2 regions of the Cellulomonas sp. EB106-03-03-XG116 genome follow, and region 1 is predicted to be linked to the other one. Evidence: predicted binding sites of a transcription regulator. Region 1 holds the regulator's gene; the other holds the start of a gene.
The links. The regulator HrcA, encoded in region 1, represses chaperone genes, less so after heat shock. The targets are predictions, from matches to a motif close to TTNGCACTCGNNNNNNNCGAGTGCNAA.

Region 1 (7,279 bases):
TGGTCAGGTAGGTCAGCGCGATGCTCACGACCGAGGTGAGCCAGACCAGGGACGTCAGGGGCTTCTCGAAGTCCATCCGCTCGGCGGCGGCGTACCGGCGGCGGGTCCACGCGTCGTTCGCGAGGTACGACACCGCCGAGGCGATGACCATGACCGCCCGGACCACGAACAGCCAGACCAGCAGCGTCGCCTGCATGAGCGGGTCGTCGACGGCGAGCAGCACGAACGTCACGAGCGCGACGCCGGTGACGCCGTAGGTCTCGAAGCCGTCGGCGCTCGGGCCCACCGAGTCGCCCGCGTTGTCGCCGGTGCAGTCGGCGATCACGCCGGGGTTCCGGGCGTCGTCCTCCTTGATCTTGAACACGATCTTCATGAGGTCCGAGCCGATGTCGGCGATCTTCGTGAAGATGCCGCCCGCGATCCGCAGCGCCGACGCGCCCAGCGACTCGCCGACCGCGAACCCGATGAAGCACGCGCCCGCCACGTCGGCCGGGAGGAACAGCAGGATGACCAGCATCATCAGCAGCTCGAGGCTGATCAGCACCATGCCGATCGACATGCCGGACTGCATCGGGATCCGGTGCACCGGCAGCGGCCTGCCCGCCAGCGACGCGAACGCGGTCCGGGAGTTCGCGAGCGTGTTGACCCGGATGCCGAACCAGGCGACGGCGTACGACCCGGCCATGCCGAGCAGGCTGAACGCGATGATCGTCGCGACCCGGCCCCACCCGAAGCCGACGAGCGCCCGGTAGTACAGGACGATCACCGCGGCGATGAACACCCACAGCAGGAGCAGGAACCGGCCCTGGCGGGTCAGGTACGTCCGGCAGGTCGAGTAGATGAGCTCGGAGATCTCCCGCATCGCCGCGTGCACGGGGAGCCGGCGCAGCTGCACGTAGGTGGCGACGCCGAACGCGAGGCCGAGCACGCACACGACGAGCCCGAGGCCGAGCAGGAGCCGCCCCGACACGGACCCGAGGACCGTCACGGCGCCGAGGTCCGGCAGCACGAGGCTCGCCTCGCCGCCGTGCACGCCGCCCTCGGCGGAGGCGGAGCCGGGCGCGCACCCGGCGAGCGCGGTCCCGAGGACGGCGGCCGCTGCGGCGGGCACGGGCCACCGTCGCCGTCGGCCGGCCGGGGGCCGGTCGGCGGGAGCCGCCGGTGCGCGCGAGGAGGTGGTGCCGGTCCGGACGTCAGTGTTCACGGTCGGGTCCCTGGTGAGAGCGCCTTCGCTGTCACCCTCGACGCTAGGACCGGCGCGACCCGCCCGGATGAGACGTACGGCCCAGGCGGGCGCTACCCACCGGCGTCAGCCCCAGCGCCCCAGCCGCTGCGCGAGCAGCGCGAGCGCCACCGGCCCGGCCGTGGACGTCCGCAGCACGTGCGGCCCCAGCAGCACCGGCTGCGCCCCGGCGTCGACCAGCTCCGCGAGCTCCCGCTCCGCGATGCCGCCCTCGGGCCCGACGACGACGAGCACGTCGGCCTCCGCCCCCGGCCCGGGCAGCGCCGCCGCGGCGAGCGGGGTCGTCGCCTCCTCGTGCAGCACGAGCACCGCGCCGCCCGCCGCGACCACCTCGCGCGCCCGGCGGACGAGCGCCGCGGTCGCCAACGCCAGGTCGACCGCGGGCACGTGCGCCCGGCGGGCCTGCTTGGCGGCGGTGCGGACCGTGCCGAGCCACCGGGCCCGGCTCTTGGCCGCCCGGTCGCCGCGCCACACCACGATCGACCGCTCGGCCTGCCAGGGCACGACGCCGTCGGCGCCGACCTCGGTGGCCGCCTCGATCGCCATCTCGTCCCGGTCGCCCTTCGCGAGCGCCTGGACCAGCACCAGCCGCGGCGCCGGCACCGGCTCGACGACGACCTCGCGGACGCGCAGGTGCACGCCCTCGGGCCCGGCCGCCTCGACCTCGCCGACCAGCCGGGTGCCGGCGCCGTCGACGACGTCGACCCGCTCCCCCGCGGTCTTGCGCTGCACGACGCCCGCGTGCCGCCCCTCGGCGCCCGCGAGCAGGTAGGTGCTCCCGGCCGCGAGCGCGTCGAGGTCGCCCGGCTCGGCCAGGAAGACGGGTGCGGTCACACTCAGCGCCCGGCGAGCTTGTCGCGGAGCTTCGCGAACACGCCGCCGCCGGAGGCCGACAGCCGCGCCTCGGGGCGCTCCTCGCCGCGCAGGCCGGCGAGCTTGCGCAGCAGCTCGGCCTGCTCGTCGTCGAGCGACGTCGGGACGTGGACGTCGACGTGCACGTGCAGGTCGCCGCGGCCGCCCGCGTGCAGGTGGCCGACGCCGAGGCCGCGCAGCGTGACGATCTGCGCGGGCTGGGTGCCCGGGCGCAGGTCGACCTCCTGCGGGCCGTCGAGGGTGTCGAGCGTGAGCACGGTGCCGAGCGCGGCCGCGGTCATCGGGACCTCGAGCGTGCAGTGCAGGTCGTCGCCCTCGCGGACGAACGTGTCGTGCTTGCGCTCGCGCACCTCGAGGTAGATGTCACCCGCGGGGCCGCCGGCGGGGCCGACCTCGCCCTGCGCGGTGAGCTTGATCCGGGTGCCGGTGTCGACGCCCGCCGGGACGTCGACCTCGAGCGTGCGGCGCGAGCGGACCCGGCCCTCGCCGGCGCACTCGGTGCAGGGCTCGGGGATGACGGTGCCGAAGCCGTGGCACGCGGCGCACGGCTGCGAGGTCATCACCTGGCCGAGGAACGACCGCGCGACCCGCTGCACCGACCCGCGGCCGCCGCAGACGTCGCAGGTGCGCGGCGAGGTGCCCGGGCGGCAGCAGGTGCCGTCGCAGGTCGGGCAGACCACGGCCGTCTCGACCGGGACCTCGCGGTGCGTGCCGAACGTCGCCTCGGCGAGGTCGATGTCGAGGCGCAGCAGCGCGTCCTGGCCGCGGCGGGCGCGCGGGATGGGGCCGCGCTGCGCGCCCGCGCCGGCGGCGGCGCCGAAGAACGTCTCGAAGATGTCCTGGAAGCCGAAGCCGCCCTGGCCGCCCATGCCGCCGCCGGGGGCCGACGGGTCGGCGCCCAGGTCGTACATGCGCCGCTTCTCGGGGTTCGACAGCACCTCGTACGCCCGCGACACGTCCTTGAACCGGTCCTCGGAGCCCGCGTCCGCCCCCGCCACGTCGGGGTGCAGCTCGCGCGCGAGGCGCCGGTAGGCCTTCTTGATCTGCTCGGGCGTGGCGTCACGCTCGACGCCCAGCACCTCGTAGTAGTCGCTCACTCGTCACTTCCTGTGCGTGTGGGGGCCGCGCGCGGGCGCGGGTCGGTTGCTCATGTCGAACGTGCGCGGGACCGCGTCGGTGCCCGGCGGCCGGTCATCCGGCGAGGATCCGGGACAGGTACCGGGCGACGGCGCGCACCGACGCGATGGTCCCGGGGTAGTCCATGCGGAGCGGCCCGACGGAGCCGATCCGCGCGACCGCGGTCCCGCCGCCGTCCGGGCCGCCGTAGCCGGTGGTCACGAAGCTCGTCTCCAGCAGACCCTCGTGCTGGGTCTCGCGGCCGATGCGGACGGAGACCGCGGCCTCGTCCTCGGCCATCTCGCCCAGCAGGCGCAGCAGGACGACCTGCTCCTCCAGCGCCTCCAGGACGGGGCTGATGGTGTGCGCGAAGTCCGCGCCACCGCCGCGCACCAGGTTCGCGGTGCCCGCCAGGACGACGCGCTCCTCGCTCTCCTGCGCCAGCGTGTCCTCGACCACCGCGACGACGCCGCGCACGAGCGGGCCGTCCGCGGCGGCGAAGTCGTCGGCCAGGTCGGACAGCGCCGTGCCGAGCTCGGCCAGCCGCCGGCCCGCGGCCGCCGTGTTGAGCCGGATCCGCAGCCGCGCCACGGTCCCGGCGTCGAGCGGGTCCGGCACCTCGATGGTGCGCTGCTCGACGCGGCCGTGGTCGGTGATGATGACCACCAGCAGGTGCCGGTCGCCGACCGGGACCAGCTCGACGTGCCGCAGCGCGGTCCGGCGCAGCGACGGGTACTGCACGACGGCGACCTGGTGCGTCAGCTGCGCGAGCAGCCGCACCGAGCGGTCGACGACGTCGTCCAGGTCGGCCGCGTCCTCGAGGAACGTCTCGATCGCGCGGCGCTCCGGCGCGGACAGCGGCTTGATCGTCGCCAGGCGGTCGACGAACAGCCGGTAGCCCTTGTCGGTCGGCACCCGGCCGGCCGAGGTGTGCGGCTGCACGATGAGACCGGCGTCCTCGAGGGCCGCCATGTCGTTGCGGATCGTCGCGGGCGACACCCCCAGGGAGTGCCGCTCGACCAGGGCGCGGGAGCCGACGGGCTCGCGGGTGGCGACGTAGTCCTCCACGATCGCCCGCAGCACGTCCAGCCTGCGGTCCTCGCTCATCGCCACCTCCCCGGCCGGCGCTCGTCCTGGCACTCGTTCTGACCGAGTGCCAATTCTACGCGTCCGCCGGCGCGGTCGCCGCGTCCCGGCGCCGCGCCCGGAGGTCCAGCACCCCGACGACGAGCGCGACGGCGACGAGCGACACGGTGAGCAGCAGCGCCCGCCCGGCCGCCACGCTGCCGTCGACGCCCGAGGCCAGGGCGGAGTAGTAGGTGGACAGGGCGACCGCGACGCCGAGCGCCGACCCGACCCGCTGGCCGACCTGGAGCATGCTGCCCGCGACCCCGGCCCGCTCGACCGGCACCCGCGCGAGCGTGAGCGTCTGGTTCGGGGCGATCACCAGGCCGCTGCCGGCGCCCGCGACCATCTGGGTCGCCGCCATGACGAAGCCGACGGCCGGCGGCTCGACGAGCCGGATCGCCAGGTCGGTGCCCACGAGGCCGGCGACCACGAGCACCAGGCCGATCACCACGAGCGCGCGCCCGCGGCTCGCCACCAGCCGGCCCGAGCGCTGGGCGGACACGGCGGAGGCGATCGCGAACGGCATGTTGACCAGCCCGGCCTGCAGCGGCGTGAACCCGGCCACCTGCTGCAGGTACAGCGTCGCCACCAGGAACACCGAGGTGAACCCGCCGAAGTACGCGATCCCGAGCAGCGCCCCGTTCCGGAACGACGGCTCGCCGAGCACCCGCGGGTCCAGCACGGCGGCGCCCGTGCGCCGCTGGTACCGGCGCTCCCACAGCACGGTCGCCACCCCGAGCACGGCCGCGACGGCGAGCCACCACCAGCGGGCCGGGTCGTCGCCGCCCTCCCCCGTCGTCGTGACGAACGGCACCATGACCGTCGCGGCGGTGAGCGCGACGCCGGTGAGGCCGACGCCGTCCAGCCGGGGCCGGCCGCGCGGGCCGAGGGTGCCGGACGGCCGGCCGGCCACGCCGCGGGGCAGGAACCGCACCGCGAGCGGCAGCACCACCGCGATCACCGGGACGTTCACGAAGAACACCCAGCGCCAGCCCTCCTCGGCGCCGAACGCCTGGATGATCAGGCCGCCGAGCAGCGGGCCCAGCGCCGTCGACACCCCGATGGTCGCGCCGAAGTAGCCGAACGCCTTCCCGCGCTCGTACCCGGTGAACAGCTGCTGGATCGTCCCGACCACCTGCGGGTTCAGCAGGCCCGCGCTCATCCCCTGGAGCAGCCGGGCGACGGCCAGCAGCTCGTCGGACGGGGCCAGCCCTGCGCCCAGGCTGGTGAGGGCGAACCCGGTCAGGCCGAGCAGGAACAGCCCGCGGCGGCCGCGCGCGTCGCCCAGCCGGCCCGCGGGCACCAGGACCAGGCCGAACGCGAGCGTGTACCCCGCGACGATGAGCTGGAGCTGGCTGGCGCCGGCGTCCAGGCTGCGCTCGATCGACGGCAGCGCGACGTTGACGATGGAGACGTCGAGCATCGTGATGAACCCGATCGCCAGGCACACGCCCAGCGCGCGCCACCGGTGCGGGTCCGGCTCCGACCGGGTCGCGGTGCCGGGGCGGTCGGGGTGCTGCGCGGGGCTCGACGTCACCGTCGTGTCGTACCACGCGGGCGAGCGGTCGGCACCTAGGCTGCCGCGGGTGACCGACCGCTACGGAACCGACGTCCTGTCCGCGGGCTCCCCGAGCGCGCACCGCCGGCCCACCTCGACCCCCACCCCCGCCGAGCGCGGCCTGGTCGTCGAGGAGGTCACGACCGGCTGGGTCGGCGCGGTCGTCCGGGTCGAGAAGTCGGGCGGCGAGCACGTGGTCGTCCTGGAGGACCGCCGCGGGCGCACGCGGACGTTCCGGCTCGGGCCGGGGTTCTGGGTCGACGGCAAGCCGGTCGAGCTGGTGCCGCCGCGGCCGACCGCGCCGACCGGCCCGAAGCGCACCGCGTCCGGGTCCCTCGCAGCGGCCGACCAGCGCGCGCGCGTCGCGATCGGCAGCCGGATCTGGGTCGAGGGCAAGCACGACGCCGAGCTCGTCGAGAAGGTCTGGGGCGACGACCTGCGCGCCGAGGGCGTGGTCGTCGAGCTGCTCGACGGCGTCGACAACCTCGTCGACGCGCTGCGCGACTTCCGCCCCGGGCCGGGCAAGAAGGTGGGCGTGCTCGTCGACCACCTGGTGCCCGGGTCGAAGGAGCAGCGGATCGCCGACGAGGCCGCGCGCACGGTGCCCGCCGGGACGCTGCTCGTGCTCGGCCACCCCTACGTCGACGTGTGGCAGGCCGTGAAGCCCGCGCGCGTCGGGCTGACCGCCTGGCCGACGATCGAGCGCGGCACCGAGTGGAAGCGCGGCATCCTGCGCGAGCTCGGCTGGCCCGCCGACGAGCAGGCCGACGTCGCCCGCGCCTGGCAGCGGATCCTGCGCTCCGTGCGGTCCTACGCCGACCTGGAGCCGTCGCTGCTCGGGCGGGTCGAGGAGCTGATCGACTTCGTGACGGCGCCCTGAGGCGCCCCCGGCTTCGGGCTCAGGGGGCGACGGGCTCGTCCTGCAGCCGGCGGTACATCCAGGTAGTCGCCAGCAGGCCGACCGGGAACGACACCAGCTGGCCGATGCCGCACAGCGCCGACCCGACCAGGTTCGCCGCGTAGACCGCGAGGAACAGCAGCAGGACGGTGCCGAGGTTCCGGCTCACCAGCGTGAAGCTCGCCCGGATCGCGTCCACCGGCGCCAGGCGCTTGTCGATCACGAAGAACAGCGTGAACTGCGCGAGGAACGCGAACACCAGGCCCGGGATCACGAACAGCAGCGTGCCGACCGCCGTGCTCAGCCCGACGAGCAGCGCCGCCACGACGACCTTGCCGAAGTCGTCGAACCGGAAGAACGTGCCCACCTCGATCCGGCGCCCGTCGGCGACCTCGAGCGTCGCCCGGGTCACGCCGGCCTGCATGAACGCGGACAGCAGGACCGCGACCGCGGCCACCAGGAG
Region 2 (7,279 bases), on a different contig from region 1:
CGTCCGGTGGCTGCGCGAGGACCTCACGGGGCTCGCGGCGCTCCTGGCGCTCGCCGTCTGGCGCTGGACCGGGGTCAACACCATGTACTTCATCGCCGGGATGCAGTCGATCCCCGGCGAGTACTACGAGGCGGCCTCGATCGACGGCGCGAACAAGCGCCAGCAGTTCCTGCGGATCACGGTGCCGAACCTCCGCCCGACGATGGTCTACGTCACCACCATCAGCGTGTACGGCGGCCTCGCGATGTTCCTCGAGAGCTTCATGCTCTACGGCGGGAACGCGTCCCCCAACAACCAGGGCCTGACGGTCGTCGGCTACCTCTACCGCCGCGGCATCGAGCAGAACGACCTCGGCTTCGCGTCCGCCGTCGGGATCGTGCTGCTCGTCGTGGTCATGGCGATCAACATCACGCAGCTGACCCTCTCCGGCACGTTCAGGAAGGAGCACGTGCGATGACCGCGGCCCCCGCACGCACCCGCCCCGCGTCCCCCGCCCCGCCCGCGTCCGGCGCGGGTCCCCGCCGGCCCGCCCCGCGCGGCGTCCGGGCGCTGTCGGCCCTGCAGTCGGCCGCCCTGATCGCGATCGCGCTCGTCGCGCTCGTCCCGCTCGCCGCGATCCTCGTGGCCACGTTCCAGTCGGGCGCCGACATCATGCGCGGCGGGATCACGCTCGCCGTCGACCCGGCGACCCTCAGCCTCGACAACTGGACGATGCTGTTCACCGACTCCGGGCCGTACTTCCGGTGGTTCGCCAACTCGCTCGTGGTGACGGTGGTCCAGGTCGTCGGGACGCTGCTGGTCAGCTCGTTCGTGGCCTACGGCTTCGCGATGTACGAGTTCCGCGGCCGCACCCCGCTGTTCATCGCGGTGCTCGCCATCATGGCCGTCCCGTTCGAGATGGTGATGCTGCCCCTGTACGTCCAGGTGAACGAGATGGGGCTCGCCGACACCTACGCGGTCATCGTCATCCCGTTCCTGGCCGCGGCCGTGACGATCTTCTTCTTCCGGCAGTACTTCCTCGGGGTGCCCAAGGAGATCCTCGAGGCCGGGCGGGTGGACGGCGTCACGGAGTTCGGCATCTTCTTCCGGCTGGTCCTGCCGATCGCGCGCCCCGCGATCGCCGCCATGGCGATCCTCAACGGGATGATGTGCTGGAACAACCTGCTGTGGCCGCTCCTCGTGCTGCGCTCCTCCGAGAAGTTCACGCTGCCGATCGGGTTGAACACCCTGATCACGCCGTACGCGAACAACTACGGCCTCCTCATCGTCGGGTCCTTCTTCTCGCTCGTCCCGATCCTGGTCCTCTTCCTCGCCTTCCAGCGCTTTTTCGTGGAGGGAATGACCGCGGGCGCCGTCAAGGGCTGACCCGTGCGACGCACACAAAGGAGAAGCAGAATGTCACGAACAAGGACGACGGCGTCCGTGCTCGCCGGGGCGATGGTGCTGGCGGCGTGCCTCGGGTGCGGCTCCGGGGGTGGGGCGGACACGCCGCGGGACGCCCCCCGCGACGCGGACGGCTCGACGCCGGTGGAGATGTGGATCTTCGGCGAGCTGCACGGGGTGCTGTACGAGCAGATGGCGGACCGGTGGAACGAGCTGAACCCGGACCGCGCGATCGACCTCCGCCTGACCGTGTACCCCTACCAGGACATGCACAACAAGCTGCAGCTCGCGGCGAACTCCGGCACCGGCATGCCGGACCTGGTCGACATCGAGGTGACGAAGTTCGCCAACTTCGTCCGCGGCGACAACCCGCCGCTCATGGACCTGTCCGCCGTCGCGGAGCCGTACCGCGAGGACGTCGTCGAGGCGCGGCTCGACCTGTACAGCCGCGGCGACGCGGTCTACGGGCTCCCGACCCACGTCGGCGCGTTCGTCACGTTCTACAACACCGAGCTGCTCGACGAGGCGGGCATCGACTACACGACGATCACCACCTGGGACGACTTCGCCGAGGCGGGGGCGGAGTACAGCGCCGCCACGGGCCGGGCGTTCGGCACGGCGAACACCGACGTGTTCTTCGTCGAGCCGCTGGTGATCGCCCAGCACGGCGGCGAGCTGTTCGCCGAGGACGGCACGGTCCAGGTCGACGACCCGGTCGTGGTCGAGTCCTTCGAGATGATGCAGGCCATGGTCGACGCGGGCGCGATCTCGCCGATCCCGGGGTCCAGCCCCGACGACGAGGAGGCGTACGGCGCCATCGCGCGCGGGGACTTCGCCGCGATCGTCTACCCCGCCTGGTACACCTCGCGGTTCGTCGACTACATGCCGGACCTGGCGGGCAAGGTCGCCATCGCGCCCGCGCCGGTCGTCCCCGGGTCGGACACGCTGACCATCGGCGGCGGCGGCACCGGCACCGCGGTCGCGGCGGACTCGCCGGTGCGGGACCTCGCGGCCGAGTGGCTCGCGTTCGCCAAGCTCTCCCCGGAGGCGAACGTGGCGGTCTGGGAGGTGCTCGGGTTCGACCCCGTGAACATGGCGGTGTGGGACGACGAGGAGGTCACCCGGAACCCCGAGAACCAGTTCAACCAGTACTTCACGACCAACCTGTTCGACGTGCTGAACGAGGTCAAGGACGGCATCGGGCACTTCGAGTCGTTCGCCAGCCCCGACCTGCCGGCGGTGAACAGCCGGTTCGGCACGGTGACGCTCACCGAGATCTACGAGTCCGGCGTGCCGGCGCGCGAGGCGCTGGAGCAGGCGCAGCGCGAGCTCAAGAACGAGCTGCGGCAGGACTGACCTCCCAGCCGGTGGATCCACCCGCACGGACACGCCCGGGCGTGCCGGTGCGGGTGGATCCACCGGGCGGGCCGCGGGCCGCGTCACGCGCGCGACACGCGGGCCTGGGAGACTGGGCGGCATGACCCGCCCCGTCCTCGTCGTCGCCGCCGCGCTGGTCGACGACCTCGCCGCCCCGGGCGCCCTGCTGGCCGCGCGCCGCCGCTCGCCGGTGAGCCTGGCGGGTCGCTGGGAGTTCCCCGGCGGCAAGGTCGAGCCGGGCGAGTCCCCGGAGGACGCCGTGCACCGGGAGATCCGCGAGGAGCTCGGCGTCGCGGTGGAGCTCGGCGACGAGCTCGCCGGACCCGACGCGGGCGCGTGGTGGCTGAGCGAGCGCTACGTGATGCGGCTCTGGCTGGCGCGCGTCACCGCGGGGGAGCCGCGGCCCCTGGTCGAGCACGACGACCTGCGCTGGCTGCCGCGCGGGCAGTGGCTCACCGTCCCCTGGCTCGACGCCGACGTGCGGATCGTCGAGGCGCTGGCGGCGGCGACGGACCCGGCAGACGCGTCTCCGCGAAGGGTCTGACCTGCGGGTTCACCTCTCGGCGAACAAGCCGCCGCTCGATCTGGCACTCGCACCCCGCGAGTGCTAGAACATCTCTCGTAGCCCTCCTGGCGCGGCAGCGCCGGGGCAGCAGCGGTCCCGGACCGTCCGGACCGCCGTGACGCTTCGAGGAGGTGACGGGCTGTGGCTACGCGATTCGACCCGTTCCAGGAGATGGACCGGCTGATGAACCAGGTCCTCGGCCAGCAGCGCGCGTCGGCGACCATGCCGATGGACCTGTTCCGCTCGGGCGACCACTACGTCCTGAACGTCGACCTGCCGGGGGCCGACCCCGGCTCGATCGACGTGAACGTCGACGACCGCACCCTCACGATCCGCGCGCAGCGCACCGCGCGCACGGAGGACGGGGTGCAGTGGCTCGCCAAGGAGCGCCCGGTCGGGACCTACGCGCGGCAGCTCACCGTCGGGCGCGGGCTCGACCTGGACGCCATCACCGCGTCGTACGCGGACGGCGTGCTGTCGCTGACCATCCCGGTGGCCGAGGAGGCCAGGCCGCGCCGCATCGAGGTCAGCACCGGTGGGACGCCGGCGACCATCGAGGCGGGCGCCGACGCCGCTCCGCAGGAGCGTGCGAGCGCCTGACCGGCGACGCGGCCGCACGACGACCGCCCCGGCCCCCGCGCGGGGGACCGGGGCGGTCGTGCGTCCGGAGCGCCGGAGCGCCGGCGCGTCAGGCCGTCGGCACCGCCAGCGACGCGCGCACCGTGCGGGTGGCGGCCAGCACGTGCTGGAGCGACGGGGTCACCTCGGCGTACCGGCGGGTCTTGAGGCCGCAGTCGGGGTTCACCCAGAGCTGCGCCGGGTCGACGACCCGGACGGCCTCGCTCAGCAGCTCGGTCACCTCGGCCTCGCTCGGCACGCGTGGCGAGTGGATGTCGTACACGCCCGGGCCGATCCCGCGGGGGTAGCCCTCGGAGGCGATGTCGCCCAGGATCTCCATCTTCGACCGCGCGGCCTCGATCGAGGTCACGTCGGCGTCCAGGCCGTCGATCGCCCCGAAGATCTCGCCGAACTCCGAGTAGCAGAGGTGGGTGTGGATCTGGGTGTCGGGGCGCACGCCCGAGGTCGCGAGCCGGAACGAGCGCACCGACCAGTCGAGGTAGGCGTCGTGGTCCGCGGCGCGCAGCGGGAGCAGCTCGCGCAGCGCGGGCTCGTCGACCTGGACGATCGCGGTCCCGGCGGCCTCCAGGTCGGCGATCTCGTCCCGCAGGGCGAGCGCCACCTGGTTCGCGGTGTCGGCCAGCGGCTGGTCGTCGCGGACGAACGACCACGCCAGGATCGTCACCGGGCCGGTCAGCATGCCCTTCACCGGCTTGGCGGTGAGCGACTGCGTGTAGGTCGTCCACGGCACCGTGATCGGCGCCGGCCGGGACACGTCGCCCCACAGGATCGACGGGCGGGTGCAGCGCGAGCCGTACGACTGGACCCAGCCGTTGGCGGTCACCGCGAACCCGTCCAGGTTCTCGGCGAAGTACTGCACCATGTCGTTGCGCTCTGGCTCGCCGTGCACGAGCACGTCGAGGCCGATCTCCTCCTGCAGCTCGACGACCCGGCGGATCTCCGCCTTCATCTCGTCCTCGTACTGCGCGGCGGTGAGCTCGCCCCGGCCGAACGCGGCGCGGGCCACGCGGATCTCCGGCGTCTGCGGGAACGAGCCGATCGTCGTGGTCGGCAGCGCGGGGAGCTGCAGCCGCTCGGCCTGCGCGACCCGGCGGTCCTCGAAGTCGCCCCGGTGGAACGCGTCGGCGGGCAGGCCGGTGAGGCGCTCGCGGACCTCGGGCCGCACGACGCCCGGGGCCTGAGCGCGCGAGCGGCGCGCGTCGGCCGCGGCGAGCAGCTCGGCGTGCACGGCCTCGCGGCCCTCGGTCAGGCCGGTCGCCAGCGTGACCACCTCGGCGACCTTCTGGTCGGCGAACGCGAGCCAGGAGCGCAGCGTCGGGTCGAGCTGCGGCTCGTCCTCGACGTCGTGCGGGACGTGGAACAGCGACGTCGACGTGCCGACGGCCACCTGCCGCGCGCCCAGGCCCTCGAGCGACTCGAGCGAGCCGAGCGCCGCGTCGAGGTCCGCGCGCCAGATGTTGTGGCCGTCGACCACCCCGCCGACCAGCACCTTCGACGCCAGCCCCTCGACGGGGGCCACCGGGAGCGAGCCGCGGACCAGGTCGAGCGCCAGGCCCTCGACGTCCGTGGCCGCCAGCACCGGCAGCGCGTCCTGGAGGTCGCCGTACGGGGCGGCGACCAGGATCGCCGGGCGCTCCGCCGCGGGCAGCTCGGTCGCCAGGGCGCGGTACGCCTCGGCCGCGGCTGCGAGCAGCCGGTCGGCCGGGACGCCGGTCGAGTCGGAGACCAGGGCGGGCTCGTCGAGCTGCACCCAGGTGGCGCCGGCGCGGGCGAGGTCGCGGAGCAGCGCGGCGTACACCGGCAGCACGTCGGCGAGCCGGTCGATCGGCAGGAAGTCCTCCGGCGAGCCCTCCGCGGCCTTGGCCAGCGCGAGGAACGTCACGGGGCCGACCAGCACCGGGCGGGTCAGCACGCCGTCCGCCAGGCCTTCGGCGAGCTCCCGCACCGGGCGGTCGCTCGCGTACCGGAACGGCGTCGCCGGGCCGATCTCCGGGACGAGGTAGTGGTAGTTCGAGTCGAACCACTTGGTCATCTCGAGCGGCAGGTCGTCGCCGCGGCCGCGGGCCACGGTCGAGTAACCGGCCAGGTCGAGCCCGCCGTCGGCGGCGAGCAGGTCCGCGAACCGCTCGGGCACGGCGCCGAGCACCGCGGCCGCGTCGAGCACGTGGTCGTAGAACGAGAAGGCGCTGGGGATCGCGGGCAGCCGGGTGTCCAGGCCGAGCTCCGCCAGGCGGGTGCGGGTGCGGCGGCGCAGGTCGGCGGCGGTGGCCTCGACCTCCTCGGCGCTCGCGCGGCCGGCCCAGAACGCCTCCAGGGCCTTCTTCAGCTCGCGGCGCGGGCCGATCCGGGGGTAGCCCAGGACGGTGCCGGCGGGGAAGGGGTGGGTCAGGTCGGTCATCTCTCGCCTCAGCTGGTGGGAACGGGGGTCGGGGTGGTCGTGGGGGCGGCCGCGGCGGCCGCCGGTTCGGGGGCGACGGCCGGTGCGACCCGCAGGTGCGCGCGCGGGGCGTCGCCGCCCAGGCCCGCGCCGTCCAGCAGGTCGAGCGCGGGGCCGTGGGCGTTGAACGTGTAGAGGTGCACGCCGGGCGCGCCGCCGTCGAGGACGGCGTTCACCAGGTCGACGCCCAGCCGCGTGCCCAGGCGGTGCCGCGCGGCGACCTCCGCCGGGTCGTCGGCGTCGAAGGCGTCGAGCCGGGCGAGCAGGGCCTCCGGGACGGGCACGCCGGTCAGCTGCGCCACGCGGCGCAGCCGGGCGGGGTCGGTGGTGGGGATGACGCCCGGGAGGATCGGGATCGTGACGCCCGCGTCCCGCGCCAGGGCCACGAGCTCGAGGTACGACCCGGCGTCGTAGAACACCTGGGTGATCGCGAAGTCCGCGCCGGCCCGCTGCTTGGCGAGCAGCGCCGCGACGTCCTGCTCCCGCGTGCTGCCGGCGCCGGCGTTGCCGCGGGGGAACGCCGCCACGGCGACGGACAGCGGCCGGGTGGCGGCGCGGACCGCCTGCGCGGGGCTGCTCGCGCACCGCCGCCGCTCGACGTCGCGCAGCAGCTCCACGAGGGCGCTCGCCGTCGGCAGGCCCTCGGGGTGCGGCTCCCAGGACCGGTCGGCCGGCGGGTCGCCGCGCAGCGCCAGGAACGACCGCACGCCCTCGTCGAGGAACTCCTCGATCGTCGCGGCGAGGTCCTCCCGCGAGCTGGCCACGCAGGTCAGGTGCGCGATCGGCGTCAGCGACGTCTCGCGCAGCAGCCGGCGGACGAGCTGCCGGGTCGTGGTCCGGGTGCTGCCCGAGGCGCCGTACGTGACCGAGACGAAGTC

Region 2: AC3WUG_RS04330 (Hsp20/alpha crystallin family protein) is a predicted target of HrcA. The motif match lies at 3,345-3,371, and genes of this name have one in related genera.

Annotation. Positions count from the first base shown of each region.
Region 1 covers NZ_JBYTEP010000022.1:42,628-49,906, reverse strand. The annotation lists gene AC3WUG_RS10355 (sodium-translocating pyrophosphatase) at 1-1,204, opposite strand, end outside; gene AC3WUG_RS10350 (16S rRNA (uracil(1498)-N(3))-methyltransferase) at 1,310-2,077, opposite strand; gene dnaJ (molecular chaperone DnaJ) at 2,080-3,213, opposite strand; gene hrcA (heat-inducible transcriptional repressor HrcA) at 3,308-4,339, opposite strand; gene AC3WUG_RS10335 (MFS transporter) at 4,395-5,897, opposite strand; gene AC3WUG_RS10330 (DUF3097 domain-containing protein) at 5,947-6,798, shown strand; gene AC3WUG_RS10325 (hypothetical protein) at 6,818-7,279, opposite strand, start outside.
Region 2 covers NZ_JBYTEP010000006.1:45,356-52,634, reverse strand. The annotation lists gene AC3WUG_RS04350 (carbohydrate ABC transporter permease) at 1-457, shown strand, start outside; gene AC3WUG_RS04345 (carbohydrate ABC transporter permease) at 454-1,365, shown strand; gene AC3WUG_RS04340 (ABC transporter substrate-binding protein) at 1,396-2,739, shown strand; gene AC3WUG_RS04335 ((deoxy)nucleoside triphosphate pyrophosphohydrolase) at 2,861-3,304, shown strand; gene AC3WUG_RS04330 (Hsp20/alpha crystallin family protein) at 3,467-3,925, shown strand; gene metE (5-methyltetrahydropteroyltriglutamate--homocysteine S-methyltransferase) at 4,014-6,362, opposite strand; gene AC3WUG_RS04320 (methylenetetrahydrofolate reductase) at 6,371-7,279, opposite strand, start outside.